Regions from separate parts of the Anoxybacillus ayderensis genome, predicted to be linked through region 1. Evidence: riboswitches for the same ligand, from Rfam matches in the RefSeq annotation. Region 1 holds a riboswitch; each other region holds the start of a gene.

Region 1 (7,960 bases):
CTTGGAAACGTAAACGTTTCAATGACCGTTTGTTGATCATGCGGGTCATAAATAATGATCGTATCGCCATCGCTTCTGGCTGGGAAAAATTGATATACCGCTTTCGGTGAAAGCGACTTTGTTTGTTTCGCTTCAGCGAGCAGCTCATCGATTAACTCTTTTAACATGATTGCTTTTTCGTTTCCTTCCGCCAACAGCTTTTTTACATTTCCTTTTAAACCGAGATGGTGCCCGAGAAGCATTTGCCAATTGACGTACGGTTCAATATGTGAAAGCGGAATGTCTTTTAATATATGTTTTTCTGTATCGGTCGGCACGTAAATCGGTGCCCGCTTCACATTTGACTTTGTCATGACAGCGACTGCGCTTTGCTGTTCGATTGTTTGTTTCGTTTTTTCTTTTTTCTCATAAGAAATGTCTTGCTGGACGATACGGTTGGCAAGCGTCAATCCTTCCATCGCATCTTTGGCGTATAACACGATGCCGTCGTATTCTGGCGCGATTTTCGTATCGGTAAATTTCCGTGAAAGAGCGGCACCGCCAACTAAAATTGGCAAGGAGATGCCCGCTTGTTTTAAGTCTTGGGCGGTGAGCACCATTTGTTGAGCTGATTTCACAAGCAGCCCAGATAAGCCGATCATGTCTGGCTGTTCGTTTCGCACCGCTTCGATGAGCTGTTGTGGCGTGACTTTAATGCCTAAATCGACGACGTGAAACCCGTTGTTACTTAAAATAATATCGACTAAATTTTTTCCGATGTCGTGCACATCGCCTTTGACTGTTGCGAGCAGCACTTTTCCTTTGACGCTCGTTTCGTTTTTTTCCATATACGGCTCTAAAAAGGCGACAGCCGCTTTCATCACTTCTGCGCTCTGTAACACTTCCGCGACGATGAGCTGATTATCGTTAAATAGGCGACCGACTTCGTCCATTCCGTTCATCAGCGGACCGTTAATAATGTCAAGCGGGCTGTACGTTTGTAAGGCGAGCGTCAAGTCTTCGATGAGCCCGTCTTTCGTTCCTTCAATGACGTATGTGGCAAGCCGCTCTTCTAACGTCATATGGACGTTTGTTTGTTTCGGTTGTTTCGTTTTATCGCGGTAAAATTGAATAAATGCGTTTAACGTTTCATCGTTTGTGTGAAATAACAACGCCTCTGCTAAGCGCACTTCTTCTTCAGGAATGGACGCAAACCGCTCCAATTTTTCCGTATTGACGATCGCGTAATCGAGCCCTGCTTGCGTGCAATGGTATAAAAAGACGGAGTTTAACACTTCGCGTCCGACAGGTGGCAAACCAAATGAGACGTTGCTAATGCCGAGCATCGTTAAGCAGTTTGGCAAATGTTGTTTAATGAGACGAATGCCTTCGATCGTTTCTTTTGCTGCGCCAATATATTGCTCATCTCCAGTGCCAATCGGGAAGACGAGCGGATCGAAAATAATGTCGTGCGGTGAAACGCCATATTTATTGACGAGTAAATCGTATGAACGAAGGGCGATGTCCAGCTTTCGTTTCGCTTCAATCGCCATTCCTTGTTCGTCAATTGTGCCGACGACGACTGCTGCACCGTATTGATGAAGAAGCGGAATAATTTTTTCAAACCGTTCTTCCCCGTCTTCTAAGTTAATGGAGTTAATAATCGCTTTTCCTTGGGAATACGATAACGCACAGGCGATGACGTCTTCATCGGTCGAGTCGATGACGAGCGGCACTTTCACTTTTTTCACGACTTGTTGAATAAATTGCTCCATATCTTCTTTTTCATCGCGGTCAGGGTCCGCTAAACAAATGTCGATGACGTGCGCTCCATTTTTCACTTGTGCGCGCGCAATTTCCGCCGCTTCTTCGTATTTGCCTTCCGCGATGAGCCGTTTAAATTTACGTGAGCCAATGACGTTCGTTCGTTCCCCGACAAAAAGCGGACGCATCGTTTCATCATATATCAACGCATCAATGCCAGACACAGCGTGCATGGCAAACTGTTTTGGGATCACGCGCGGCGGAATGTCGCGAACAGCTTCCGCGATGGCGCGAATATGTTGTGGCGTCGTGCCGCAACAGCCGCCGACAATGTTTAACCATCCTTTTTCAGCAAATTGGCGAATTTTTTTCGCAAGCATGTCTGGCGTTTCGTGATAATGTCCTTCTTCGTCAGGAAGCCCAGCGTTCGGATAACAGCTGACGGCCGTGTTCGCTAATGAAGCGAGCGAGCGCAAATGGTCGGTCATAAATTCCGGACCTGTGGCGCAGTTTAAACCGACGGCAAAAGGTTTCATATGTTGAATGGAAATAAAAAACGATTCGATCGTTTGCCCGGCAAGCGTCGTTCCCATCGGTTCAATCGTTCCAGAAATCATTAGCGGCACTCGTTTTCCGACCGCTTGAAACGCTTCAGTAATACCGAGAAAGGCGGCTTTGACGTTTAATGTATCTTGGCACGTTTCTAACAACAATAAATCGACGCCGCCAAGTAATAGCCCGCGCGCCTGTTCTTCGTATGCGGAAACGAGCTCCGCAAACGTCGCTCCGCCTGTGACAGAAAGCGTTTTTGTCGTCGGGCCCATCGAGCCGGCAACGAAGCGCGGCCAATCGGTTGTCGTATATTTTTCCGCTGCTCGTTTCGCAAGTTTAGCTGCTTCGATATTTAACTCAAGCGCTAAATGGCCGAGGTCATATTCGTCTAGTACGATGCGCGTTGCCCCGAACGTATTCGTTTCGACAATGTCAGCTCCTGCGGCAAAATATGCTTCATGAATGTGAGAAATGACGTGTGGGGCAGTGATCGTTAAATATTCGTTACATCCTTCATATGCTTCACCGCCAAAATCGTCTGCGGTTAAGTTGGCGGCTTGGATCATCGTCCCCATCGCTCCATCAATAATTAAAATTTTCTTTTCAAGCTGTTCAAATAAACTAGCCATGATAAACCGTCCTTTCTTTTGCGAGCCGCTCTTTTTCATGAATGTAGCGAACGAGTTCGACCGTCATATCGTAACGTAAAAATGGTGTAATTAAATAAATGCCTTGGAATAAATCGAACGCGGCATCGATGAGCGCTTTTGCGATCGCTAATCCTTCTTTTGTTGATTGAACACGGTCGTTTGCGCACATGGCCATGCGGTTGCGAATGTCGTCAGACAATGTAATGCCCGGCACTTCGTGATGTAAAAAGTCAGCGTTGCGCGCGCTTGTGAGCGGCATAATGCCGATGTAAATGGGCGTCGGTAAATGTTTCGTCGCTTCATACACGTCTTCGATTTGTTTTTCGCTATAAAGCGGCTGTGTTAAAAAGTAGTGCGCCCCGCATTCAATTTTTTTCTCGAGCCGCTTCACCGCTTTATCTAAATGGCGTACGTTCGGGTTAAAGGCGGCAGCGATCGAAAAGTTCGTTTTTTGTCCGAGCGGTTTTCCTGAGTACGAAAGCCCTTCGTTAAATTGGCGAATTAACGAAATGAGGTCAAACGATGATAAATCGTAGACGGACGTTGCGCCCGGAAAGTCGCCTACTTTTGACGGATCGCCTGTTAAAGCGAGCACGTCGGTCATGCCGAGCGTATGAAGCCCCATTAAGTGCGACTGCAAGCCGATTAAGTTTCGATCGCGGCATGTAATATGAATGAGCGGGCGCATGCCGAGCTGTTGTTTGACGATCGTGCCGACAGCGACGTTGCTAATGCGCGGTGTCGCAAGCGAATTGTCGGCAAGCGTTAAGGCATCAATGTTCGCTTCTTTTAACGCCTTTGCTCCTTCTAAAAATGTCGTTAAGCCGAGTTTTTTCGGCGGATCGAGCTCGACGATAATCGATCGGCGCGTGCGAGCGATGTCGGCAAGAGAAGGGGCTGTCGTTTGTTTTTCTTCTTGGACGACGATCGGATGGCGCTGTTTTACTTCTTTTTTATATACAGGTGTGCGATCGGAAAGGGCGCGAGCAATGGCCGCAATATGTTTTGGCGTCGTGCCGCAACAGCCGCCGATAAGCCGAACTCCTTGCTCGCGAAAGGCGCGCGCCGTTTCTTCAAAATATTGTTCGCTCGTTTCGTAAATAAAGCGACCGTCGCGATATTGCGGCAAGCTTGCGTTCGGATATACCGATAAAAAAGCGCGTGTTGGAATCGGCACTTCTTCAAGCGAGCGCAACATATGGTACGGGCCGAGATGGCAATTTAAGCCGACGACATCGGCACCGAGTTGTTCTAATTCGGTCAGCGCTTCGGCAAGCGGCATTCCGTGTTGCAGAACGCCGATATCGTGCAACGTGACGTGGGCGATGATCGGCAACGTCGTTTCTTTGCGAGCGATGGAAAGCACCGTTTGCAATTCTTCGAAATCGTAATACGTTTCAAGCAAAAGTCCGTCGACCCCTTCGTTTAACAACACGTACAGCTGTTCACGAAACGTCCGTTTCACTTCTTCAAGCGAAATCGTGCTTTTATTCGTGCTGCGCAGTCCTCCGATCGTACCGAGCACGTAGGCGCGCCCTTTTGCCGCTTTTTTCGCAAGTTCGACCGCCGCTTCGTTTATTTTTTTTACGTCATCTTGCAGCCCGTAACGTGCTAGTTTCACGTAGTTGGCGCCGTATGTGTTCGTTTGAATGACTTCTGCGCCTGATTCAATATACGCTTCATGAATATGGACAATTTCTTCAGGTTTTGTGACGTTTAATTCTTCAAAACAACGATCGATGCCGTGCGCATATAATAATGTCCCCATCGCTCCATCAGCGATGACGATGCGTTCTTTTAAATCATCTAACAATCCCACGTCCATTCCTCCGTTTCTTCGTTTAAAGTAAAAAAGTCTTCCCCATAAGAAGAAGACTTGACGCGCTCCTTCTTATCTTCCAAGCGAATCGCTTGTCTGGACTTAGCACCTTGACGATCGTCAGGTTGCTGAAGGTTCATCGGGCCAGTCCCTCCCCTTCTCTCGATAAGATGTTGTATGAAGTTACTCATAAATGTAACTGATTTTTTAGAAATATTCAACTATTTTATTTCAAAAAAGAAAAAGAAGGCAAAGCGCCTTCTTAACGGTAGTTGACGAATTGAACGTCAATCGGTAAATCTGCCTCGCGAATGGCGGCGATCACTTTTTGTAGGTCGTCTTTACTTTTGCCGCTGACGCGAATTTGGTCTTCTTGAATTTGACTTTTTACTTTTAAGCCTGTATTTTTAATGATTGTGTTAATTTTTTTCGCATTGTCTTTGTCGATGCCTTGGACGAGTTTCGCACGTTGGCGCACCGTTCCGCCAGATGCTGCTTCCACTTTTCCGTACTGAATGTTTTTTGTCGGCACGCCGCGTTTAATGAGTTTGCCGATGAGCACATCTTTGAGTTGCTCCAGTTTAAACTCATCGTCAGAAATGAGAATGAGTTCATCTTTTTCAAGCGAAATGTCGCTTTTGCTTCCTTTAAAGTCGTAGCGGTTTTGAATTTCTTTTAACGCGATGTTGACTGCGTTCGTCACTTCCGACAAATCGACTTTTGACACAATATCAAATGAACTTTCTTTTGACATATGAACCACCTCAGCATAAATTCGTTGTGCTTCCATTATAGTCGATTGTTGGCATACGAACAACTTTACAAAATCTTTATATTATAAAAAGTAAACAAAATGTCGGAATGTGTCGATATAATAAATGAAGCACGATTTGATCGAGAGATAAGGAGATGAGGAAATTTGATGAAAAAAATGATTTCACTCTTGATGGCATTCGTTTTGTTGCTTGCCGCAGGGTGTTCGCAAACGGGTTCTTTTCAACCGAAAGAGCGAATAAAAGTGGGCATTATGTTGTCAGACGTCGGACTCGGTGATCAGTCATTTAGCGATTCGGCGTTTAAAGGATTAATGAAGGCGCGCGATGAACTCGGCATCTTTTTTGACTACCGTGAGTTAAAAGAAACCGAGACGTATGAAAAAGGATTAACGGAGCTCGTTGAAGCAGGAAACGATCTCGTCATCGGATTAGGATTTATGGTGCAACAAGATTTAGAAAAAGTCGCGAAAAAATATCCGAAACAGCAATTCGTATTAATTGATGCGGTATCTGACCTACCGAACATTACATCGATTACGTTTAAAGAAGATGAAGGAAGCTTTTTAGCGGGCGTAGTCGCTGGCATGTTGACGAAAACGAACAACGTCGGTTTCGTTGGCGGAGCGGATGTGCCGCTTATTCGTAAATTTGCGAACGGTTTTATTCAAGGGGTAAAAGCGGTTAAACCGGAAGCGAACGTGCAAGAAGTGTATGCCGGCAATTTCGGTGATGATAAGCTTGGGGCGCAAATTGCAAAACAAATGATCGCAAATGGGGCAGACGTCTTGTATGCGGCGGCTGGATTTACAGGTGTCGGCGTGCTGCGCGAGGCGGAAATGAATAAAAAATATGCGATCGGTGTCGATAGCGACCAATATTTTTATGCGGAAAAAGCGGTTGTTACATCGATGTTAAAAAATGTCGATGTCGCATTATATACAGTCATTAAACAATACGTTGAAACGAAAGAAGTGCCAAAAGGGACGGTTCAGCTTGGCTTAAAAGAAAATGGCGTCGATTTGGCACCGATTCGCGTCGTGACGTTCACTCCAGAGCAACAAGCGACGCTTGAAAAATGGAAAGAAAAAGCGACAAACGGCATCGCAAAATAAAGGAGGAATATGATGACGATTAAACAACGATTGTTATTTCACTCATTAGCTACACCCGTCATTGCAGGGGCTATTATTGTGTTTATTATTATAAATATGCTTTCGATTCAATCGTCGAATCAAGATTTTGTGCCGCTCATGATGAAATCACAACATTTGCAGGCGGAGCTAAAAGCGACGAAACAAAGTTTAAGCAACTATGCTTACAGTCCGACAGAAGGAAATAAACAAGAAGTGATCGTTCATTTAGCGGAATCGGAAAAGTTGCTTCAAGCATTAAATAAAGGATTAACTGAGCCGTATTTTCGTTCTGCGCTTGAGCAAGCGAATAAAAAATTCGCTGAGCTTGCCAAACAATCGAATGATGCGCTTGATGCAAACGATGTAGCGGAAGTGCGCCGCCAGTCGATGCGTGCCGAAGGGGTATTGAACGATGTGTACGTCGTTAACACGTATGTGAGCGAATATTATACGTACATGCAAAAAACGTTACAAAAACAAATTGATCGCGTCATTACCGTTTCGCTTGTTGCGATTGCGGTTGTGTTATTGTTTGCAGGATTTAGCGGCGTCCGTCTTACACAAAAAATGTCGACGCCGTTGCGAAAAATTGCTGAAAACGCAAAACAAATTGCGAACGGCAATTTGCGCATTGAGCCTGTGAAGTATAATGGAAAAGACGAATTGGCCGATTTAAATGCGGCGTTTACGACAATGGCCGATCAATTGAATGTGTTGCTTCAGTCAGTTGATACAGTCAGCAAGCAAGTCGAAGCGTTTGCGAAAGAAATTGATGAAGAAACGAAGACGTTAACAGAAATTAATAACCAAGTCGCTGTATCGACGAACGAATTATCTGCAGGGGCGCAAAGCATTTCTGAAGACTTACAAAGCGCCGTACAGCTCATTGAACGAATGGAAGGAACGGTACAGGAGAACGTCGGTCGGACGGAGCAAACGGCCCGTTATAGCGATGAAGCCGTTGAAGCGATTACGCATGGTCAAGCCGCGTTAGCAGAACAAAAAGGATTTATTGATGAAAATACGAAGGCGACCGCTTCGATTGAACAATCGACTGCGCAGTTTGCGACGTATGCAAGCAAAATTCAAGATATGGCAAAAGCGGTTGCTGATATTGCAACGCAGACGAACTTGCTTGCGTTAAATGCGGCCATTGAAGCGGCGCGAGCAGGCGAAGCGGGCAAAGGATTTGCCGTCGTTGCCGAAGAAGTGCGCAAGCTTGCGGAAGAATCGTCAAAAGCGACAAGCCAAATTTTCGAAATGGTACAGCTCATTCAATTGGGGTTG
Region 2 (8,585 bases), 140 kb from region 1:
GTGCAGAAGTGCCGTACCAAGCTGCAAAACAAGGATTGTTTATGCGCACCTTTTTGCAAGAAAATAAAAACGGAATGCCGCGCTTTTCTTTAATCGTCTCGAATATGATTGCGCAACTATTCATTTTTTCAACGATTTCAAACTCGATGGCGGCAGCGTTCGATTTCGTCATTTACATTGCGACATTATCGTATCTCGTTCCGTACGTCATCGCATCCGTCTTCCAATTGAAGCTCGTTTGGACAGGAGAGACGTATCGTACGATGCAAGAACGAATGACAGACGGAACGATCGCCGTGCTTGCGACTATTTACTCCATTTGGCTTGTGAAAGCAGGAACGGCCGATATGAAAACATTTTTACTCGGCATCGCCTTGCTGGCAAGCAGCTTGCTTTTTTATCCGCTTGTTGTCAAACAACAAAGCGACGAAACGAACAAACAAAAACAGTCAGCATAACAAATCCCCCGTCATTTCGGCGGGGGGGGTATATCAAGCGGATTCGCATTGTAATTAATCACATTAAACTTAGTAAACAAAGCATATTTTGAAAAAACATGAAATACTTCAAGAATATCGTTCCTCATCTTTGGATATCCGGTATAATCTGTCCAATGAAGGGAAGCAAATTCTTTGTTTTGAAGTTTCCGATTGAGTTCCACAAATTCGAAAGTATTATATATTTTTGATGGAATTAATAATCCTGCCATTAACGTAGGTTTATCCTTTTTTGTCCCACTTTCATCCAAAAAAATATGCATCATTTCTATATTCAATACTTCTCTTTCCATCTGGTTCATTCTCCCTTGATAACAATATAGTTATGTAATATCCTCTAAGTACAGTACGTTACTCGTTCCTTGGAACGACTAGCGTGCTGTAGAATAGAAAGTAGCTCGTCCCAAGGGGCGACTGAAATCTATTCGACTACATATGTTTTTCTAATGACTAAGGTAACTCCCTTGGTCTTTTTTATTTTTCGTCCTCTATCATTTACAGAACATATTTCGACATCTTTCGTTTTCGTCCTTCCTGCCCGAGCAAAAATCCCCTTCTTACACTAATGATTTTTTCAGCCTTTTTTCACATGTTTATGTTATAATATTCCTTGAATTTCGTTTTGTCGAGGGAGTACATATGGGGAGAGAGAAAATGAGACGGTGGTTGTTGTACGTCTCGCTTGTTATTTTGCCGTGCTTTGTTGGGAGCGCATGGATTGTGCTTTGGCAAGACGAACAGCAGCAACAACAACTGCTTGAAGAAACGCGAACGTTTGCGAATATACATAAAAATGACCTTGACCGTTTTCTTGCGGAGACGACGGCTCGGCTAGAAACGTTAGCGATTGTCATGGGCAAACATATCGCGACATTAAAAAAGGAAGAAATAAACGACATATTGCAACAAATGCAAAAACAAGACGTTCGCTTTGAACGCATCTCGTTCGTTTCCGACATGACAAGTTCCACGATGTACATAGCAAAAATAACGAAACAAACGATGATCGATACCCATCAGACGACGACGATCGTCACGCCAATTATCGATGAACAAACAAATCAAACGGCTGGCTTTCTCGTTGCAAAATTGCGCACAGCGTACATGAAACATCGCATGAAAATCATTGATCCAAACGCATCCTTTCGCTTATACGATGAACACGGAACGCTTCTTCTTGCGACAAACAAACGTCAAGCATCACAACAAAAAGTAAGCGTCCATTTAAATCACGCACCGTGGACGATTGAAGCGAACGTGCCGCGCGTAAATATGAAACAAAATATACAAGCTTCCCTTCCTTATATCTTGTCGCTTATTGTGATCATCCCATCCATATTATTTGGTTGTTCATTCAATATTCGCTATTAAAACGGCAAACGATCGTCGAACGAATGGAAACGGAAGCGCAAAAGCTTGAGCTCATTGGAACACTCGCCGCAAGCACGGCACACGAAATTCGCAACCCGCTTGCTGGCATTAAAGGGTTTATTCAATTATTAAGTGAAAAACATAAAGATAACGAATCGCAACTTTATTTTTCTGTCATTCAAAACGAAATCACACGCATTAACGATATCGTCAACGAATTTTTAATTCTCGGCAAACCGACGGTACAAAAGCTTGAAATATGCGATTTAAATCATATCGTCCAAAGCATTCACCCGATGATCGAGTCGCAAGCACACTTACATAATGTTATTTATTCGTTTCAACGCGCCGATGTACCGCTTCCGATTCGTTGTTCAAAAGACCATTTAAAACAAGTCGTCTTAAATTTAGCAAAAAATGCGATAGAAGCGATGCCGCACGGTGGCGAGCTAACGATTTCTCTTGAAAAACAAGGAAGCTTCGGCATATTGCGCGTCAAAGATACAGGGTGCGGCATTCCGAAACATGTGAGCGACAAGCTATTCCAACCGTTTGTCACGTCTAAGCAAACAGGCACAGGACTTGGGCTCGTCATATGTAAACGCATTATAGACATGCACGAAGGGACGATTGACATTCATAGTATAGAAAAGAAAGGAACGACGATTACCGTTCGTTTTCCGTTAGGAGGGTGATTATGGTTGACATGCTGATCGGAAGCACGCTATCTGCACTTGCCACAGGAGCTGGCGCTGTCCCGATTTTATTTTTGTCGCGCTCGTTAACACACAAATGGCGCGACATGTTGCTCGCTTTTACGGCTGGTGTTATGATGGCGGCATCCATGCTTGGACTCATTCCAGAAGCGCTTTCTTCCGGAACGTTTTTTGCCTTAGCCGTTGGATTGTGCGTCGGTGTGCTCGCGTTAACGTTTCTTGAAAAAATCGTCCCCCACATCGACTTAGCGCATACCGAAAGCGGCATAAAAATTGACCAAAAAGCGTTGCTTGTGCTTGCGGCGATTACGCTTCATAACATCCCAGAAGGACTATCTGTCGGCGTGAGTTACGCTTCCGGCGAACAAAACCATATGGGTGATTTAATTGCGCTTGCGATCGGCTTCCAAAACGCGCCTGAAGGATTGCTCGTTGCGCTTTTTTTATTTAATCAACAAATTTCAAAAGGAAAAGCGTTTTTGATGGCAACAGGGACAGGACTGATTGAACTTGTCGCTTCCGTCATCGGCTTTTATTTAACGTCGGTCGTCGATGCGCTCGTCCCGTACGGATTAGCGTTTGCCGCTGGAGCGATGTTGTTTATTATTTATAAAGAGTTAATTCCTGAAAGCCATGGTGATGGGAATGAACAATCGTCAACGTATTCTTTTATTATCGGACTATTAGTGATGGTATTTTTAATTGAAACATTTTAAAGGATGATCCACATGTCGAAATATTATATGCTTCTTTTATTGACAAGCGCATTATGGGGAGGAAACTTTGTCGCAAGCAAATTGCTTGTCGCCCACGCCTCCCCGCTCACGCTGACGTTTATTCGCTGGACGATCGCCGTCCTTTTTTTATTTCCGATCGTGTTAAAAAAAGAACGATCCGTCCGTCTTCAAACGCGCGGCATCGTTCCTTTGATTGCGATGGGGATGTCGGGCGTCGTGTTGTTTAACGTATTTATGTTTCAAGCGCTTCGCTACACATCAGCGGATCATGTCGGTTTAATTTCAACGCTAAACCCGATGGCGATTGCGCTCGTTGCATACGTCGTCTATCGTGACAAACTGACGCTTCGGCAATGGGTGGCGATGGTCGTTTCGCTCATCGGTGTGCTCATCGTCATGACGCACGGGCAACTGCATCGTTTAGCGGATGTAAACATCGGCGATGTATGGATGATCGGAGCGGTCATCATTTGGGGCGTTTATTCATCCTGCGCCAAAGCGGTGATGACATCGTACTCTCCGCTTGCGGCGACGTTTTGGTCTGGCGTATTTGGCGTCATCGGATTGTTGCCGTTTCTTTCTTCTTTTTCCGTTCATGATGTGAACGTCTCCTTTTTGCTTGCGCTTTTATATACGAGCGTTGGGGCGACAGTGCTCGCGATGTTTCTTTGGAACGTCGGCGTCAAACGAGTTGGTGCGACGACAGCGGGCATGTTTTTAAATTTTAATCCGCTTTTTACTGCCTTGTTTGCATACATACTTCTTGGGGAAACGTTAACGCCACCACAATGGATCGGTTCATTTGTTACCATTGCAGGCGTCATATTGTTTACAAAAAAATAGAAGGGGCGTTATTCCCCTTCTTTTTCTTCATATGGATGGGCAACCCAGCCGGATGGATCGATAAATAAACGAACCGCAACGACTTGGCGATCGTCCATTAATGTAAAGAAATGCGGATTTCCTTCTGGCACAGAAATGACGTCTCCTGCTTCGAGTTGTACGTCAAAATATCCTGTTTTTTCGTCCCCTTTAATAACGAAAATGCCGTGCCCTGCGACGATTGCACGCACTTCATCTTCCGTGTGCGTATGCACTTGTTCAAATTTTTTCAATAGCTCTTCTAAATTTGGTGTTTGTTCGCATAGGGCGACAACATCCCACGCTTGATAGCCTCTTCGCTTCGCTAAATCTTCAATTTCCGATTGAAACGCTGTTAAAATGTCCGCTTTTTCTTCGTCTGTTAATACAAATTTGTTTTGAAGATGCGCTGGAAGTTTACTTGCATCCCAACGTTCGTATAATACCCCTTGTTGATTTAAAAACGCAGCGACGTTTTCCTTTCCTTCAATGACTTCACCTGTGTTGCGCACTTTAATGACTGCCATATTTCTTCCCCCTTATCGTTTTAAAAGTAATAATTTGACGTGGTACTGACATAAAAACTCGCATGCTTCTAGCCATTTTTTCGCTTCAAACGCATCTTTTCCCCAAACGGTAATGCCGTGATTGCGAATAAGTACCGCCCCTGTGCTTTCATGCACATGTTTCGCAAATTCCTTCGCCAACGTCGGAATATGTGCGAAATTCGGAATAATCGGAATGCGAAATACCGCATCTTCTTCCCATAATCCGAACGCTTTAATAATTTCTTGATTTGTAAAGACGACTTCCCCTTCATCGCCGTACCATTCCGAAATGACGTTGTTGTCAACGGTATGCACATGCAAGACGCAGCCGGCGTTCGTTTTGTTGTAAATGTGGACGTGAAGAAGCGTCTCCGCTGACGGTTTAAGAGACGTCGCTTCCGCTGGCTGTCCGTCCGCACCGACGAGTAAAAAATCTTCTGCCGTTTCTTTTCGTTTATCTTTGCCGCTTGCAGTCACAAGAAACGTGAGCGGCTCATCGCTCACTTTGAGCGACAAATTGCCGCTTGTTCCCATAAACCAATCGCGCGCCGCTAGCTCCCGTTTCACCTCGGCAAGCTCTTCCCATTTTTTTTGCCTCATGCGACCACCTCGCTTTCTTTTAACGCATTGATGACATCATAAAACGTCGCAAACGGCGTATGCGGTAAGTGAAGCTCACGGCATTTTTCAAGCAAAAAGTCGCGGGCGATGACATGATCCGCTAATTTTGCCGCCGCTAAATCCGTAATCGAATCGCCAATCACAATCGTTTTCGCTCCTTTTGGCGCGAGTTTACGAAGAAGAGACGGCTTGCAACAGCCGCATTCATTTTGACAATGTTCATCGCACGCATACGGCCACGTAATTTGAATCGTTTCACCGCGAAAGTCCGCGCGATTGCAAAAAATGCGTTCTTTTTCAATCAAACCGTCTAACAACGGATAAACGAAAAAGTCGATGCCGCCGCTGACGATATAAAGCGGAATGTGTTTTTGTTTCGTAAATGCGACAAACTCCGAAAATCCGTCGCGAATGCGGGCGTTGTCAAGCAAAAATTGCACGATTTGTTCTTTCAATGACGACGGTAAAAGAGAAAACATGCGCCCGACGCCTTGTTGTACGGAACATCTTTGTGCAAGTATATCGTCTTTGATCGCTTCCCACTCCGGTGGAGCGAACTGTTTCATAATCGCAATAATGTTATCGTTTAACGTAATCGTCCCGTCAAAGTCGCAAAAAATGACTGGCTTCATGATGCGCTCCCCCATAAATCAAGCGCTTGTCGTAACGGTTCGTTTTCTTTTGCCGCGTCATGAAGCGAACGCCCTGAAAGCACCGCTTCTACTGCGGCACGAAACGCTTGACCGCCTCCAACCGCTCCGGCCGGATGACCGTGCACCCCGCCGCCTGCGTTAATGACACAATCGATGCCAAAGTCGCGAATTAAAAGCGGCACAAGCCCCGGATGAATGCCAGCGGATGGGACAGGGAACGCGCGAACAAACGGCTCTTCTTTCGTCAGTTCATCGGCAATCGCAAGCGTCTGTTGTTTTTCAAGCGCCACGCTTCCGTACGGAGACGGGAAAAGCGAAAAATCCGCTCCTGCCATGCGCAATAGTTTGCCAAGAAGAAGCGCATAGCTCACTCCATACACGTGCGAGGAAGCGATCGCGCCGCTAAATGACGGATGCGCCATGATCGGCAAACGAATGTCATCGTCTTCGCGAAGCGCTTGCAGCACGTCAAGTCCGTATGTAAACACGTTAAACAACAACACGTCCGCGCCTAACTCCGCTGCGCGCTTCGCTTTTTCTTTTAGTTCAAACGTTTTTCCTGTTAAGTTCACCGCATATAACGTCCGATGCCCTGTTTGTTCGTACACGTCTTGTAACGCTTCTTTTCCTGCGACGATGCGTTTTTCAAACGGCGTCAAGTCGTTTTCAAACAAAATTTCATCGTCTTTCACGAGATCGACACCGCCGAGCGCTTGCAGTTTTAATTGCTCGGTCACATATCGCAAATCGCGTCCGATGACCGCTTTAAAAATGCTCATGACAAGCGGACGGTCAAAGACGCCAAGCTTTTCACGAATGCCGTCAATGCCAAAGCGCGGACCCGGAAACGCTCGTTTTAATTCGTCAGAAAACGTCAGGTCAACGAGTTTAATCGTTCCATCCAACGACAATTTGCCAAACGTCGTCGTCAAAATCGCTGGAAAATCGGCACTAAAATTAACGCTCGGATATGAAATGCGCACGAGCGCCCGTTTCAATCGCTTCCCGAAATACGTATTGACTCGCTCATCTTCCTCAAGCTGTTCAATGGACTCAACAACACCTTTATGTTTTTTCAACTGCTCTTGTTCAAGCTGCGGCAAATCGGTCCACGACCCGATAGTAAGCCCAAGCGCAATCCCTTCCGCTTTTTTCGCCAAATCTTTGTCATCATGAATCAAATATGTTGCTGTAATCATCGTGCCACTCCTTTACAAATAAAAAACCTCTTCATAAGAAGAGGCTAATTGTTCGTCTCTTCTTATCTCTCAGCCTACTGCTGCGAGAATTAGCACCGTGCTTAACGTTTGTTAAGTCGGTTGCCGGGCTTCATCGGGCTCGTCCCTCCGCCTACTCTTGATAAGAATTCGCAATGTATGGAATTTTTCAAATGGTTCATTTTTCATAAATTTAATTCGAATTATGACAGCAGTCTTTCATTTTGTCAACGATTTTTTAAAAAAGTTGTAGCCTCCCGATTCGTTCCGCCGCTTCTTTTAGCCGTTCTTCGCTTGTGAGTAGCCCTGTGCGCACATATCCTTTCCCATGCTCACCAAAGCCGATGCCTGGGGCAACAGCGACATGCGCTTGTTCAAGCAAAAGATTGGCAAACGTCTCAGACGTATATCCTTTTGGCACCGGAAGCCACGCAAAAAACGAGCCTGCTGGCGCTTGGACGTTCCAGCCGATGTCGTTTAACGCGCGAATAAACGTATTCCGTCTTGCTTCATACGTGGCGACAAGCTCCTCGACGCATTGTTGCGACTGTAAAAGCGCGACCGCTGCCGCTTCTTGAATGGCACCGAACATGCTCACATACAAATGATCTTGCAAAACGTTGATCGCTTCAATCATGCTTTCGTTTCCGACCGCAAAGCCGATGCGCCATCCTGCCATATTGTACGTTTTCGAAAACGTATAAATTTCAATGCCGACATCTTTCGCCCCTTCGACTTGTAAAAAGCTGATTGGCTTTTTCCCATCAAAACCAATCGCCCCGTACGCAAAATCGTGTACGACGGCAATGCCGTATGTTTCAGCAAACGAAACGGTTTTTTTAAAAAACGATTCCGTTGCTGTCGCACCTGTCGGGTTGTTCGGATAGTTTAAAAACATGAGTTTTGCTTCGCGGACAACGTCTTCGTTTAACTCCTCATAATCGGGCAAAAAGTCGTTTTCCGCTCGCAGCGGCATCATTTCCATGCGCGCCCGCGCGAGCACAACGCCCGACCAATAGTCCGGATAACCGGGATCGGGAACGAGCACGACATCGCCGGGGTTCAATAAACAAAGCGGCATTTCAACGAGCCCGGCTTTCCCACCAAATAAAATGGCGACTTCTTTTTCGGGATCAACCGTTACCCCATACTCCCGTTTGTAAAACGTCGCTACGGCTTCTTTCAAAAACGAATACCCGCGAAACGGTGAATATTTATGATACGCTGGCTTTGCTACCGCCTGTTGCATCGCGTTTACAATATGAGCAGGGGTCGGCTGATCCGGATTTCCTTGCCCAAGATTAATGACGTCATGCCCTTCAGCAATGACCGCATTCACTTTTTGAACGAGCGAAGCAAAAAAT
Region 3 (14,318 bases), 130 kb from region 1:
GAACAGACGAAGATTTGCGCGCGATGCAAAGCGCCCTTACGCAAATGCGCGAAGCGATTGGCGACGAAGAGCTTGGCGAAAAAGCGGACTTTTTATTTCATATGGCAATTGCCGCAGCAACGAAAAATCCGCTATTAGTGAGTTTAATGAACAACGTCTCAGGCATGATGATGGAGACGATGCGCGAGACGCGCCGCATTTGGTTGTTTGCCAAACAAGCGACGACCGAACAGCTGCTTGAAGATCATATTGCTATTTTTGAGGCGATTCGCGAACAAAACGCCGAACTTGCCCAAGAGCGAATGAAAGACCATTTAGGTCATGTCGAAAAAGTGCTGTCCGACTATATTTCTTCATAACGGAGGGGCTTCCTCCGAACGTACTCATCAGATGACCGGTTGACTAATTTGGCAATTAGATGTAAAGTGAAAAAAAGAAAACGTTTTCTTGGAGAGGGGATCGGGAATGAACGTTACATTATTTGTTACATGTTTAGTCGATTTGTTTCACGTCAACGTCGGAAAAGCGACAGTCGAGCTACTAGAGCGGCTTGGCTGTACGATTCATTTTCCCGAAGCGCAAACGTGCTGTGGACAGCCGGCGTACAATAGCGGCTATGTAAAAGAAGCGAAAGAAGCGATGAAACATATGATTCGCACGTTTGAACATGCCGAATATATCGTCACGCCATCTGGTTCATGTGCGACGATGTTTAAAGAATATCCGCACATTTTCAAAGGCGACGGTGAATGGGAAGAGCGGGCGAAACGCGTGGCCGATAAAACGTATGAATTGACGCAATTTATCGTCGATGTGCTACAAGTGGAAGATGTCGGGGCGCGGTTAAAAGGAAAAGCGACGTATCATACGTCATGTCATATGACGCGCTTACTTGGCGTGAAAGATGCGCCGCTTGCGCTTTTGCAACATGTGAAAGACCTTGAAGTCGTGCCGCTTCCAAACGCGCACAATTGTTGCGGATTTGGCGGTACGTTTTCCGTCAAAATGGGGCCGATTTCGGAACAAATGGTCGATGAAAAAATTGAATGTATTGAACGAGTCGAAGCAGATTATTTAATCGGAGCCGATTGCGGCTGTTTAATGAACATCGGCGGGCGCATCAAGCGAAAGGGAAAGCCGATTCGCGTCATGCACATTGCCGAAGTGTTAAATAGCCGATAAAGGGGGGATTCATATGGCGATGAAAATTAACATGGGAGAATTTCACGAGAGAGTGGAAAAAGGGATTCATAATACGTTCATGCGCGGAGCGGTGGCAGGAGCGCAAGAGCGGCTGCGCACGCGCCGATTGGAAGCAGCAGCGGAGCTCGGCAATTGGGAACAATGGCGCGCGCTTGGGGAAGAAATTCGTCAACATACGCTCGAAAACTTAGATTATTATTTAATGCAATTAAGTGAAAATGTAAAAAAGCGCGGGGGGCATGTGTTTTTCGCGCAAACGGCAGAAGAAGCGAACGACTACATTTGCCGCGTCGTCGAAAGCAAACAAGCGAAAAAAATTGTGAAATCAAAATCGATGGTGACCGAAGAAATTCATATGAACGCCGCCCTTGAAAAACTCGGATGCGAAGTCATTGAAACAGACCTTGGCGAATACATTTTGCAAGTCGATGACCACGATCCGCCATCGCACATCGTCGCGCCTGCGCTTCATAAAAATAAAGAACAAATTCGCGACGTATTTAAAGAAAAGCTGGCGTATACAAAAACAGAAAAGCCAGAAGAATTGGCGCTTCATGCGCGCCATATGCTTCGCAACGAATATATGACGGCAGATGTCGGCATTACCGGATGCAACTTTGCCGTTGCGGAAACAGGTTCGATCACGTTAGTCACGAACGAAGGAAACGCCGATTTAGTGACCGCTTTACCGAAAACACAAATTACGGTCATGGGAATGGAGCGCATCGTACCGACGTTTGAAGAAATGGAAGTGCTCGTCAGCTTACTGACACGAAGCGCCGTCGGGCAAAAATTGACGAGCTACATTACGGTATTAACAGGTCCGCGCGATGAAGGGGAAGTGGACGGACCAGAAGAATTTCACCTCGTCATTGTCGACAACGGACGTTCCGATATTTTAGGAACGGAATTTCAACCGGTGTTGCAATGTATTCGTTGTGCGGCTTGCGTCAACGTTTGTCCGGTATACCGTCATATCGGCGGTCATTCGTACGGTTCGATTTATTCCGGACCGATTGGGGCCGTCTTGTCGCCGCTTCTTGGTGGCTATGACGACTATAAAGAGTTGCCGTATGCATCGACGTTATGTGCAGCTTGTACAGAAGCATGTCCGGTCAAAATTCCGCTCCATGAACTGTTGTTAAAACATCGGCAAACGATTGTTGAACGGGAAGGAAAGGCGCCGATTTCGGAAAAGTTAGCGATGAAAGCGTTCGGGCTTGGCGCGGCATCGTCCATGTTGTATAAACTCGGTTCAAAAATTGCACCGACGGCCGTCAATCCGTTTACAGTAAACGACCGCATTTCGAAAGGCCCAGGGCCGTTAAAAGCATGGACGGATATTCGCGAATTTCCAGCGCCAGAAAAAGAACGGTTTCGCGACTGGTTCAAACAAAGGGGGGAAGAGTAATGGAAGCTTTTTTACAACGCCTCGCTTCTCGTCTTGGACGTGATATGCCTGCATTTGTTGAACGTCCGCAATGGAAACATGCGCCGCAACAGACGGTATTTCAAGGGTATAGTCAAGACGAGTTACTTGATGAATTAAAAAAGCAATGTACCCGCATTCATACGACGCTCGTGGAAACGACAACAGATGGGCTCTGTCACACGATCGAACAAGTCATTGACGCCCATGGCGGCGGACCGATCGTTGTCGCAAATGATGAGCGATATGAACAAGTCGGTTTATCTTCGTTTTTAAAAAGAGAAGATGTGCACGTATGGGACGTATCGCTCGGACGAGCAAACATTGAAGCAGCGGAAAAAGCGAACATCGGTATCACATTTAGCGACATAACGTTAGCGGAATCCGGAACGGTCGTGTTGCTTAATGATCGCAACCAAGGGCGGACGATTAGCTTTTTACCGAAAACGTACGTGGCGATCATTCCGAAAAGTACAATCGTTCCGCGCATGACGCAAGCGGCGCGCCTCATTCGCGAACAAAAACATGTTCCGTCATGCATCAATTTCATTACAGGTCCAAGCAACTCCGCAGACATTGAAATGAATTTAGTCGTTGGGGTACACGGACCGATGAAAGCGACATATATCGTGATTACCGATCAATGAGCAGCGAATGAGCTGCTCTTTTTTAATCCGATCAGATTAGTAAAATTTTCAGAATGTTAAGAAGGAATGAAAACAGATGTAGCGAATATACATGATATGAAGAGGGAGTAGTGGGGAGGGAAAGCGTTTGAGTTTGAAAGATATGATGGAGGAATCCGTATTCGTTCAGCTTTCAAAACGAGAGAAAGAAGCGATCGATGAGCGAATGAGTCGGTATGATTTTATGTTGCAACAAGTGACAGATGCGATGATTATTGTGAAAGATGACGGGGCGTTCGTTGACGTCAACGATGCGGCGTGCCGTTTATTTCGTACGCCAAAAGAACAACTGTTGCGAAAAAAATTTCAAGAATATTTATACCTTGTACCTGAACATATTTTTCAATTTCAAAAGCAAATGTTGCGCAAATTTGGGGCGTACGATGATGAACTCGTCGTCCGTTTAGCCGATGGTGAATTGAAACATGTGCAACTATTTATGCGCCGCCATCAAAAGCAACAATTTGATTTATATATCATCCGTGACATTTCCTCGAAAAAAGCGCTTGAGCGTGAACGAACGATTAACGAAACGTTATTTAAAGATTTGTTTAATCGCGCAGGCGACGGCATCGTTATTTTTGATGGACAAGGTCGCTTCATTGACGCCAATCCTTCCTTTTGTGCAAGCGTCAACGTAAAAAAAGAAGATTTGTTCAAGCTTTCGATGCAAACATTTATTCCGATTGAATATCACGATTTATTCGATCAACTGTTGCTTACGTTAAAACGAAACGGAACGGTATCAAGCGAGCTTCCATTTATTTTAGGCGACGGCATGCAAAAGTTGTTTGAATTGACGTTGACAGCGAACGTGCATAGCGGCTTTTTTATGGCGATTATGCGCAACGTGACAGAAAAACGAAACATGGAAATGAACTTACAGCGAAGCGAAGAACGATTTCGCGCCATTTTTGAACAAGCGCACGAAGCGATTATTATTTGCGATGATTTTGGAAACATTTTGCGCGCCAATCCAGCCGCAAGCCGAACGTTTGAGCTACCGCTTCACGATCTCGTCCATGCGAACTTATTGCAGTTTATCGATGGAAAAAATAAAAAAGTGCGCGACGTGCTGCGCCAATTTTTCCGCGATGGGCAAATTCGCGATGAACTGACGTTTCATATGCCAAATGGCGAAACAAAACAGCTTGAATTTACATCGAAAAAAGGCGCCATTAACGGCTACCATTTAACGATTTTTCGCAACGTCAGCGAACGAAGAAAAATGGAAAAGCAGTTGCGCGAACAAGAACAAAAGTTTCGCAGCGTATTTAATCATGCGATGGACGGCATCGTGCTCATTGACGATAAACAGCGCATTTTTGATGCGAATCCTGCCGCCTGCCGCATTTTTGCCCTTCAAAAAGAACAGCTAATGAAAAAGAGCTTACATACGTTTATTGCAAGCAACGATTTAAATAAATTTCACATGTGGCTGAGAAATGAAGAAGAAGAAAAAGAGTTTGCGCTCATCGATGGCGAAGGAAAGAAAAAAATTGTGGAATTATCGTTTAAGCCAAACATTATTGAACATGTCGGGTTAATGATGGTGCGCGACATGACCGAGAAAAAAGAAATGGAAGAACAGTTGCGCAAGTCTGATACGTTAAACGTCGTCGGGCAACTAGCAGCAGGCATCGCTCATGAAATTCGCAACCCGATGACAGCGTTAAAAGGATTTATTCAACTATTGCAAGGAAGTATCGGCAATGATTGCGAACAATATGATATGTACTTCCACGTCATTATGTCAGAATTAAAGCGCATTGAGTCAATTATTACTGAATTTCTCGTGTTGGCGAAACCGCAAGCCATTCATTATGAACGAGGCGACGTGGTGAAAATTATGCAAGAAACGGTCGATTTATTAAGCGTGCAGGCGACGATGCATAACATTCAAATTGAAGCGACGTATGAACAAGTGCCGCTTATTTATTGCGAACCGAAGCAATTAAAACAAGTGTTTATTAACATATTAAAAAATGCGATTGAAGTGATGCCAAACGGCGGCACGATTACCGTTTCTGTTTCACGTGTCGAAGAAGGCATACGCATCGCCATCCGCGATGAAGGAAGCGGCATTCCGAAAGAGAAAATAAAAAAATTAGGGGAGCCGTTTTATACGACGAAAGAGCGTGGAACGGGGCTCGGCTTAATGGTCAGCTATAAAATTATTGAAGAACATGACGGGCGCATTGATGTCGAGAGCGAAGTAGGCGTTGGCACGACGTTTTATATTACCTTGCCAATTACTAATGACATGCATGAAAGAGATATAGTACAATAGACTTATATGTCAAGACAGCTAAAGAGGTGAATCGCATGTTATTTAAGCGCCTTCGTCCGTCATTAAACGAATTGCTTGAAAAAGGGACAGACTATTCGTTTCAAGGACGATTTATCGACACGTTATCATACAACCATTTTACGACTGAAGATTTCGCAAAGTTAAAACAAATTGATGAACTCATTTCACCGTACAAACAAGAGATGGTTCGTCTTTTTTATGAGGGGCTGAAACAAGTGCAGCCAGAAGCGGCAAATGCGGTGACTGAAGCGCGCATCGAAGCGTATATGAACGCCTTTTTTACGATGGAACGCAACCGCGCGTACGTCGATGAATCGCTTCGCTTTTTCCATTTGTTGCGCAAACAAAAAGTGAATGTCGGAAAATTGATCGTTGCCTTTAATCATTTGAATTTCTTTATTTTAACAACGTTGTTATCAAAAACCGCCCTTGCGCCGAAACGTTGTTTAACATTGATGGAAACGTTGCAGCGGGCGATTAATATTGAGCAACAGCTTCTCGTTGAAGTGTACACAGAAACGATGATGGAACAAATCGCAAGCGGAACAGAAATGTTGATGGAACAAAATGCGGAAATTATGTTTATTAAAGATTTACTGCAAGCGCTCGATCAACAAAATAGCGATGTACAAATGGTGACGGCGGCGACGGAAGAAATGACGACCGCCGTTTCGGAAGTGGCGCACGCGGCGACCGTCATCGCCGAAAAAACGACGACATCCGTTGAACAGGCGGAAAAAGGGCAACAAATGATGACGGAAGCGTTTGAAGAAATTATGGAAACGTCCGAACAGTTTACGAACATGGTTGATCGTTTTGAACATTTACAACAACATTTAAGCGCGATTGAAAAAGTGATGCAGCTTGTCAACGGCATTGCGGATCAAACGAATTTACTCGCGTTAAACGCTTCGATTGAAGCGGCACGTGCAGGGGAATACGGAAAAGGATTTTCCGTCGTTGCGGAAGAAATTCGGAAGCTTGCCGATCATACGGTACAATCGCTCGGCGAAGTGCAACGAAACGTCGGAGAGTTGCGGACGATTTCATCGGAAGTATCATCGGCCATTTATTCAACGTCATCGACGATTCGTCAAGCGGTTCGTCAAGCGCAAGAAGCGATGCCTTTATTAAACGAAATCGTATCAGCGATGGGCGACATTCAAGATAGTACAAATACGAATGCTGCGGTTGCTGAACAACAAGCGGCGGCTGTCGATGAAATCGCAAACCGAATGGCATCGATTGCCTCATTAACAGAATACGTTCGCGAGCTTGGTGAAAAAACAGGAAAGACGGTTCATGCGTTAAGCAAAGCGATCGACCGTTTCCGTTTACATTTAGTTAACGAAAACAATATTAAACTATCTGCGAAAGCGTTATTGCATTTAGCGAAAACGGATCACTTATTATGGAAATGGCGCATTTACAATATGATTGTCGGCTACGAAACCGTTCGTCCAGAAGATGTCGCTTCTCACCATCAATGCCGATTAGGAAAATGGTACTTTGATGAACAAACGAAAAAACAACTGAAAGGCACACCAGCGTATGAAAAGCTCGATGCCCCTCATGAACGTGTGCACGTCGCGGCGAAAAAAGCAGCGGAAGCGTACGCAAAAGGCGATATAAAAGGTGCCGAAGCGCAACTGCAAGAACTCGAACAAGCATCGACCGAAGTCATTCGTCTTATTGATGAACTAATGGAAAAAGTAGAAAAAGAACGGACGTTTGAAACCCACCTTGCGTAAGGTGGGTTACTTTTTTACAATATGGGACAACGCAAGTGCGAAAATTAAAATCGTTCCTTTTATTATATCTTGGGCGTAGTACGGCACGTTCATCATCGTCAGCCCGTTTAACAACACCCCGATTAAAATTGAACCAAGCAGCGTGCCGATGACGTTCGGTTTGCCTGCGCCAAAGACGGAAAAGCCGATAAAGGCGGCAGCGACGCCATCCATTAATAACGATGCCCCTGCCGATACTTGTCCGGTGCCGATGCGCGAAGCAAGAACAATGCCGCCTAAAGCAGCGAACAGTCCGCTAATCATATACGCAACCGTGCGGTAACGATCGACGGGAATGCCGGTGAGCCTTGCTGCTTCGCGATTTTCGCCCGTCATATAAAACAAGCGACCGAATTTCGTATACGTTAAAAAAAGATGAGCACAAACGATGACAAAAAGCATAAGCAACACAGAAAATGGGATGCCAAACAGCTCTCCTTGTCCGATAAATAAAAACGATGGAATAAATTTTCCCGGCGCCGTTCCGCCTTCTGGGAGCGGCATGTCGTTGTAAATCGAAAATCCTTTCGTATACGTCAATTGTACGCCGTTAATGATATACATGACCGCTAACGTCGCCAATAAATCGGGCAAGCGAAGGCGAATGATGAGAAAGGCGTTCAGCAATCCAACGAGCACGCCGAGAAGAAGCGGAACGATGAGCGCGACGAACAGCTCTTGGCGATGTAAAACGAGCGCGGAGGCGCTTGCGATTGTCGCTAAACTGACCGTTGAGCCGACCGATAAATCAAATCCATCGACAATTAATGAAAACGTAATGCCGATCGCAACGAGCGTGACGATCGAAATCGAACGTAAAATGTCGCTAAAGTTTGCATACGTAAAAAACGAATCGAGCGTGATGCTGAAAAAACTAATGACGACAACGATGGCGATGATCGTTCCGTATTTGTATAAAAACTTCATCTCATGTCACCTCCTGTTGTATCATGGACGAGCTGTTCGTATGTCGCTTCTTGGGCGTCTATTTTTTTGATGAAACGACCGTCGACCATGACGTAAATCGTATGTGCAATGCGAAGCAGCTCTTGAAACTCGTTCGTGAAATAAATGATCGCTTTTCCTTCTTCAGCAAGCGAGCGAATGATCGAAAATACTTCTTCTTTCGCGTGCACGTCAATGCCTTTTGTCGGCTCGTCAAAAAGAAATACGTCGCTGTTCGTTTGCAGCCATTTGCCGATGACGACTTTTTGTTGATTGCCGCCGCTTAAGTTTTTTGCCAAGGCGGCCGGCGAGGATGGACGAATATGTAACGATGAAATGAGCGATGTCGCGATCGTGCGCTCGCGTCGTTTATGAATCCATTGCCATTTCGAAATGTTCGACAATAGGCGCACCGTCAAATTTTTTTCTACCGTTTCGTTCATAAATAATCCTTGTTTTCGGCGCTCTTCTGGAATGAGACAAACGCCTGCTTCGATCGCATCTTTTGGCGATGTCCACGTTTGTTTTTTCCCGCGCACGATGCGTTCCCCTGTCGTGTTCACATGGGCGATGATGCTTTCTGCTAATTCTGTTTTTCCTGCGCCGACGATGCCGGCAATGCCGACAATTTCCCCGCGTCGTACAGCAAGGTCTACCGTCGTTTTCGTTTTTGGAATGTATAGTTGTTTCACTTCAAATATCGTTTCTTCACTTTTTTCCCGCGCAAAAGTGTTGCGCGTCTCCGGTTGCCGCCCGACCATATGGCGCACGATTTGTTCCGTCGGAAGCGATACATCACCTTCATATACAACTGTGCCGTCGCGCAAAATCGTCATCCGGTCGCAAATGCGTTTTACTTCGTGCAATTTATGCGAAATGTAAATAAACGACACGCCTTGTGCTTTTAATTGTTCAATCATCGCAAATAGCCGTTTCGTTTCTTCTTCGCTTAACGAGGCGGTCGGCTCGTCTAAAATAATGTAGCGAGCGGAAGAAGAAAGGACGCGAGCGAGTAAAATAAGCTGTTTTTCATGGAGCGAGCACGTTTGGACGGACGCATCAGGCGACACATGCGCCAAACCGACGCGCTCAAGAAGTTGTAACACAAACGCCCGCTTGTTCGTTTTTGAAAACAACATGTTCGGTTGTTCAACAATTTGTTCAGCGAGCACATTTTCATATACGGATAGGGCAGGGAATAACGCCGCATCCACTTCTTGCACGACATGTCCGATGCCCGCTCGCTTCGCATCTCGCGGGGAAGAAAACGTATACGACCGTCCGTCGATGTCAATCGCTCCGCTCGTTGCTTGCAGGTGACCAGCTAAAATGTTCATTAACGTGCTTTTTCCTGCGCCGTTCATACCTAAAAGGGCGTGAACTTCGCCCGGTTGGACATGGAAGTTCACGCCGTTTAATACGGTGACATCGCCAAACGAATGGACGATTTGTTTCATAGAAAGCCCGCTCATTGTTTTTTCACCTGTTGTTCGAGCGTTTTCATCCATGGAGAGACAGCGACGTTTGATTGTCCCCAGCCTGAAATGTAGTTGTGCAGTTCGCCCATCGACACTTGTTGATCTGGTAAGTCGGAACGTTTCACTAAATGCGGTTCAAGTGAATAAATGTTTGGCGTTTTTTCCCCTGCAATTTTTTGATACGCAAAGCGCACTTGCACGCGTCCGACTTCCGCTGGATCGGTTGCTGTCGTTGCGACCCATGGGCTATTCGGTTGTTGAATCATTTGTAAATCTTCATCGCTTAAGTCGATGCCGTACACTTTAATTTCTGTTCGACCTGCTTGTTGAATGGCGCGCGTTGCTCCTTTGGCGAACTCGTCCCACGTCGCAAACACCGCATCAATATCGCCTTTGTTCGGATATTTTTTCAAAATTGCTTCCATTTGCGTTTGTGTATCTAAAGCGGTGTTTGCGCTCGCTGTACCGAATTTTGCGACTTCTTTTATGTTCGGATATCGTTTTTGAAACGCTTCGTAAATGACGTGGCGCCGTTCCATCGGCGTAAAGCCGCCGACCCAAATCGTGACGATTTCGCCTTCACCGTTTAAATCTTCCGCTAACGTTTTTAACGTTTTCCATGCTAAGCTGTAATCGTCTTGGTCAATGACAGTGACACTCGGAATGTTTAAATCATTATCAAACGCGACGACGTGAATGCCTTTTGCTAGCGCTTTTTCCACAGGGGCTTTTAGCGCATCCGCCCGTCCATGGTCTAATAAAATCGCATCGACGTTTTGGTTAATCGCCGTTTCGACGTACGATGCCATTTTCGTTAAATCGTTATCCGCGTTATAAATTTGCACGTCGCCGCCAAATTTTGCGACTTGTTCTTTCACACCTGCGATATATTGCGATGAAAAGGTGCCGATCGACATTTGCATAATAGCGGCAATTTTAATCGGTTTGTTTAGTGCGGCTGGAATGTCCGCTCCTGTTGTTTCATTCGTTTGTTTCGTTTCTTCTTTCGGTTGTTGTGCCGGTTTAGAAACGGCATCTTGTTCGTTCGTGCATCCGGCTAATAGCGCCAAAAGAAGCACGAAGGCAAGCCATACATTTCTCATGCGAATACCTCCTCAAATAATGTCGGCAGTTTTGTTGCGTAATCGCCAAAAATGATGCCTTTTTCGGTAATAATGCCGGTAATGAGTTCATGCGGTGTGACGTCAAAGGCAGGGTTGTAGACGTTCACATTCGGTGCGATACGCACGCCGCCGATATGCGTCACTTCTTCTTTAGCGCGTTCTTCAATCGGAATGTCGTCGCCTGTTTTCGTCTGTAAGTCGATCGTTGAGAGCGGGGCGGCGACGTAAAATGGGATGTTGAACGCTTTTGCTAAAATGGCTAGACCGAACGTGCCGATTTTGTTTGCTGTGTCGCCGTTTGCGGCGATGCGATCCGCGCCGACGATGACAGCGGAAATGCGTTTTGCTTTCATCGTTTGCGCGGCCATGTTGTCGGTAATAAGCGTCACATCGACGCCGGCTTGTGAAAGCTCCCAAGCGGTGAGCCGTGCCCCTTGCAAGACAGGTCGCGTTTCACACGCATACGCATGAAGCGTCATTCCTTTTTCTTTCGCTAAATGAAACGGAGCAAGCGCCGTTCCGTAGCGCGCCGTCGCAATCGCCCCGGCATTGCAAATCGTCATGATGCGATCGCCGTCTTGAAAAAGGGAAAGGGCATGTTCGCCGATGCGGCGGCATACGTCTTCATCTTCTACTTGAATGCAAATCGCTTCATGAATGAGCGTCGTTTTCGCTTCGTTGACGGATTTTGCTTGCGCGACGCTTTTCATAAGCCGATCAAGCGCCCAAAATAAGTTGACAGCGGTCGGACGCGAGCTAGCTAAATAGTCGCGGTCGCGCTTTAACTCGGCATGAAATTGCGCTAAGTCGTCTGTCTCATACGATTTTGCCGCAAGCGCTAAGCCGTAGGCGGCAGTCGTGCCGATTGCCGGCGCCCCGCGCACTTTTAACGTCACGATCGCATCCCATACGTCTTTTATGTTTTTTAATTCCAAATATTCCGTCTTATGAGGCAACGCTTGTTGGTTTAAAATTGTGATATGTGTATCGTGCCATTGTACAGATTTCATTGTCTTCCTCCTAGCTGTTCACATGTACCGTTTGTTGCACAAGTTGTTTGATCGCCTGAATCGGCAATTGTTCACGCTGTACGATCAGCGCACGTCCGAGGCGAAGCGCGTGACGTTTCACATCAAGTCGGCGCTCAAGCGGCAATTCGTCAACGTCTGCGACATGGGCTAAACCGATCGTTCGGCGAATGACTTCACAGCCAGCAAATCCAATCGCTTCGATCTTTGCATCGTGAAGCACGTCTTGAAGCACGCCAGAAATTTGCGCATACGGTTCATCGCTTTCACGCCAAAGTTCAGAAAATGTGCGAACAAACACGTCCCACGTTTTTTCGATATGATGAAAGAGCGGTTCGCGGTCACGTTCATCGCGAGCGAGAGCGTTTAACAGCAAATTAGCGAAAAATTGCCCAAGATCAAAGCCGATCGGACCGTAAAATGCAAATTCTGGGTCGATCACTTTCGTTTCATCATCGCTTGCAAAAATGCTTCCCGTATGTAAATCGCCATGAAGCAAGACGTCCGCTTTCGTTAAAAAGAGCCGTTTCAGTTTTGCGGTTTCGCATTTTAACACGTCATCTTGCCAAAGTTGCTCGACATCTGCGCGAAGTTCCGCTTCAAAGTTATTTGTGTCATGGTCAAAAAACGGGTCGGTCAATACGAGATCTTCTGTAATTTTACAAAGTTCAGGGTTTGTAAATTGTTGTGCGAGTTTCTTTTTTTGTTGTTGGTTCATGCCGAAATCAGACGTGTAAAACGCCGTTTTTGCGATAAATTCACCGATATGTTCCGAAAGTTTTGGAAACGTTTTTCCTTCGATCAGCCCGCGACGAGCAATTTGTAAATGTGATAAATCTTCCATCACCGTAATTGCTAAAGACTCATCAGAATAGTATACTTTCGGAACGTATTGAGGGACGTAGCTTGCGAATGTGCGCAACGCTTGGCTTTCGATCGTCGCTCGTTTTAACGTAAGCGGCCAGCTTTCGCCGACGACTTTCGCATACGGCAACGCTTGTTTGATGATGATGCTGTCGTTTGTGCGCTCGTTGACGATGCGAAACACGAGATTTAAGTTGCCATCGCCAATTTCTTGGCATGAAAGAAGCGCATCTTTCCCAAAAAGCCCTAACCGAACAGCAAGGGCGATCGCTTTTTGTTCTGTTAACGGTTCGTACATATGGATTCCTCCCTTAGCATAAATAAAAAACCTCTTTCGCTGAACGAAAGAGGTTTGAAGTTTGCTTCGCACCTCTTATCTCTCAGCCTATTGCTGCAAGAATTAGCACCGTGCGTTACCGCCGGTTGCCGGGCTTCATCGGGCTCGTCCCTCCACCTGCTCTTGATAAGAGTGTTTATCGTTATTTGAATGTTTTTAACAGTGAAAAAGTTTCGTGAATTCGCTTGATTCGAATCATACATCGCTTTATGCTCGTTTGTCAATCCTTTTTTTCAAAAATTTTATACACGTCTGGGCGACGATCAGCAAAAATCGGGATGCGCCCGCGCACATGTTGCACTTCACTTATGTCAATATTCGCCGAAATGATCGCTTCTTGTTCGTCCCCTTCAGCAAGAACATTTCCCCACGGATCGATGATCATCGAATGGCCAGCAAATGTGTTGTTCGGATCTTTTCCTGCGCGGTTGCAAGCGACGACGTAACATTGGTTTTCAATCGCTCTCGCCATTAACAACGTGCGCCAATGATGAAGGCGAGCGAGCGGCCACTCCGCGACGACAAATAGCACTTCGGCCCCGTGTAATGTATGAGCGCGAATCCATTCTGGAAAACGAATGTCATAACAAATGACGCCTGCGCACGTCGTGTGAGCAAGCTCGAATACACCTAACGTTTCGCCAGCTTGCAAATACGTATGTTCATCCATCAATTTGAACAAATGAAGTTTACTATATTCGCTGACGACATGACCATGTCGGTCGACGACATACATCGTATTCGTCATTTGTTTGTCCGTTTTTTTTGCTACCGATCCGCCGACAATATGCACATCGTACGTGCGCGCAAGCGAGGAAAGAAACGTTTTTGTATCTTCGCCGTTTTCGTCGGCGATGTCCGTTAATCTCGTTAAATCGTAGCCTGTCGTCCATAGTTCTGGCAAAACGACGACGTCGACGTCACGCGCCATTTGTTCCATGTAGCGCACGATCGTTTGTTTGTTTTTTTCAGGCGCTCCAAACGCAATGTCCATTTGTATGCAAGCAATGTTCATTTCATTCACCTCGAAAAATTTTCTTTACATTTTGATTTTTACGATATATGATACATGACTAGAATTTCAACCTTTTTGTGAAGTAGGTGTGCGAAAAATGAAAACATT

Evidence for each region. A riboswitch is a leader RNA that binds a small molecule or an ion and turns the genes downstream of it on or off. The one in region 1 is predicted to bind S-adenosylmethionine.
Region 2: it holds a riboswitch for S-adenosylmethionine, as region 1 does, so the genes downstream of both, mtnW (2,3-diketo-5-methylthiopentyl-1-phosphate enolase) here and HNR63_RS03080 (bifunctional homocysteine S-methyltransferase/methylenetetrahydrofolate reductase) in region 1, are expected to answer to the same signal.
Region 3: it holds a riboswitch for S-adenosylmethionine, as region 1 does, so the genes downstream of both, mtnK (S-methyl-5-thioribose kinase) here and HNR63_RS03080 (bifunctional homocysteine S-methyltransferase/methylenetetrahydrofolate reductase) in region 1, are expected to answer to the same signal.

Annotation. Positions count from the first base shown of each region.
Region 1 covers NZ_JACDUV010000002.1:150,403-158,362, forward strand. Annotated here, with positions in the region: gene metH (methionine synthase) at 1-2,924, opposite strand, end outside; gene HNR63_RS03080 (bifunctional homocysteine S-methyltransferase/methylenetetrahydrofolate reductase) at 2,917-4,764, opposite strand; SAM riboswitch class I at 4,834-4,936, opposite strand; gene HNR63_RS03085 (YajQ family cyclic di-GMP-binding protein) at 5,027-5,518, opposite strand; gene HNR63_RS03090 (BMP family lipoprotein) at 5,687-6,652, shown strand; gene HNR63_RS03095 (methyl-accepting chemotaxis protein) at 6,662-7,960, shown strand, end outside.
Region 2 covers NZ_JACDUV010000002.1:291,220-299,804, reverse strand. Annotated here, with positions in the region: gene HNR63_RS03860 (amino acid permease) at 1-458, shown strand, start outside; gene HNR63_RS03855 (hypothetical protein) at 470-790, opposite strand; gene HNR63_RS13835 (hypothetical protein) at 1,152-1,868, shown strand; gene HNR63_RS13830 (ATP-binding protein) at 1,844-2,563, shown strand; gene HNR63_RS03845 (ZIP family metal transporter) at 2,566-3,300, shown strand; gene HNR63_RS03840 (DMT family transporter) at 3,313-4,164, shown strand; gene HNR63_RS03835 (1,2-dihydroxy-3-keto-5-methylthiopentene dioxygenase) at 4,173-4,709, opposite strand; gene HNR63_RS03830 (methylthioribulose 1-phosphate dehydratase) at 4,722-5,330, opposite strand; gene HNR63_RS03825 (2-hydroxy-3-keto-5-methylthiopentenyl-1-phosphate phosphatase) at 5,327-5,983, opposite strand; gene mtnW (2,3-diketo-5-methylthiopentyl-1-phosphate enolase) at 5,980-7,203, opposite strand; SAM riboswitch class I at 7,263-7,370, opposite strand; gene HNR63_RS03815 (pyridoxal phosphate-dependent aminotransferase) at 7,460-8,585, opposite strand, start outside.
Region 3 covers NZ_JACDUV010000002.1:276,866-291,183, forward strand. Annotated here, with positions in the region: gene HNR63_RS03755 (FadR/GntR family transcriptional regulator) at 1-359, shown strand, start outside; gene HNR63_RS03760 ((Fe-S)-binding protein) at 466-1,182, shown strand; gene HNR63_RS03765 (LutB/LldF family L-lactate oxidation iron-sulfur protein) at 1,196-2,614, shown strand; gene HNR63_RS03770 (LutC/YkgG family protein) at 2,614-3,279, shown strand; gene HNR63_RS03775 (PAS domain-containing sensor histidine kinase) at 3,422-5,608, shown strand; gene HNR63_RS03780 (methyl-accepting chemotaxis protein) at 5,644-7,380, shown strand; gene HNR63_RS03785 (ABC transporter permease) at 7,387-8,346, opposite strand; gene HNR63_RS03790 (sugar ABC transporter ATP-binding protein) at 8,343-9,836, opposite strand; gene HNR63_RS03795 (sugar ABC transporter substrate-binding protein) at 9,833-10,945, opposite strand; gene mtnA (S-methyl-5-thioribose-1-phosphate isomerase) at 10,942-11,976, opposite strand; gene mtnK (S-methyl-5-thioribose kinase) at 11,987-13,156, opposite strand; SAM riboswitch class I at 13,229-13,328, opposite strand; gene HNR63_RS03810 (carbon-nitrogen family hydrolase) at 13,416-14,210, opposite strand; gene HNR63_RS03815 (pyridoxal phosphate-dependent aminotransferase) at 14,308-14,318, shown strand, end outside.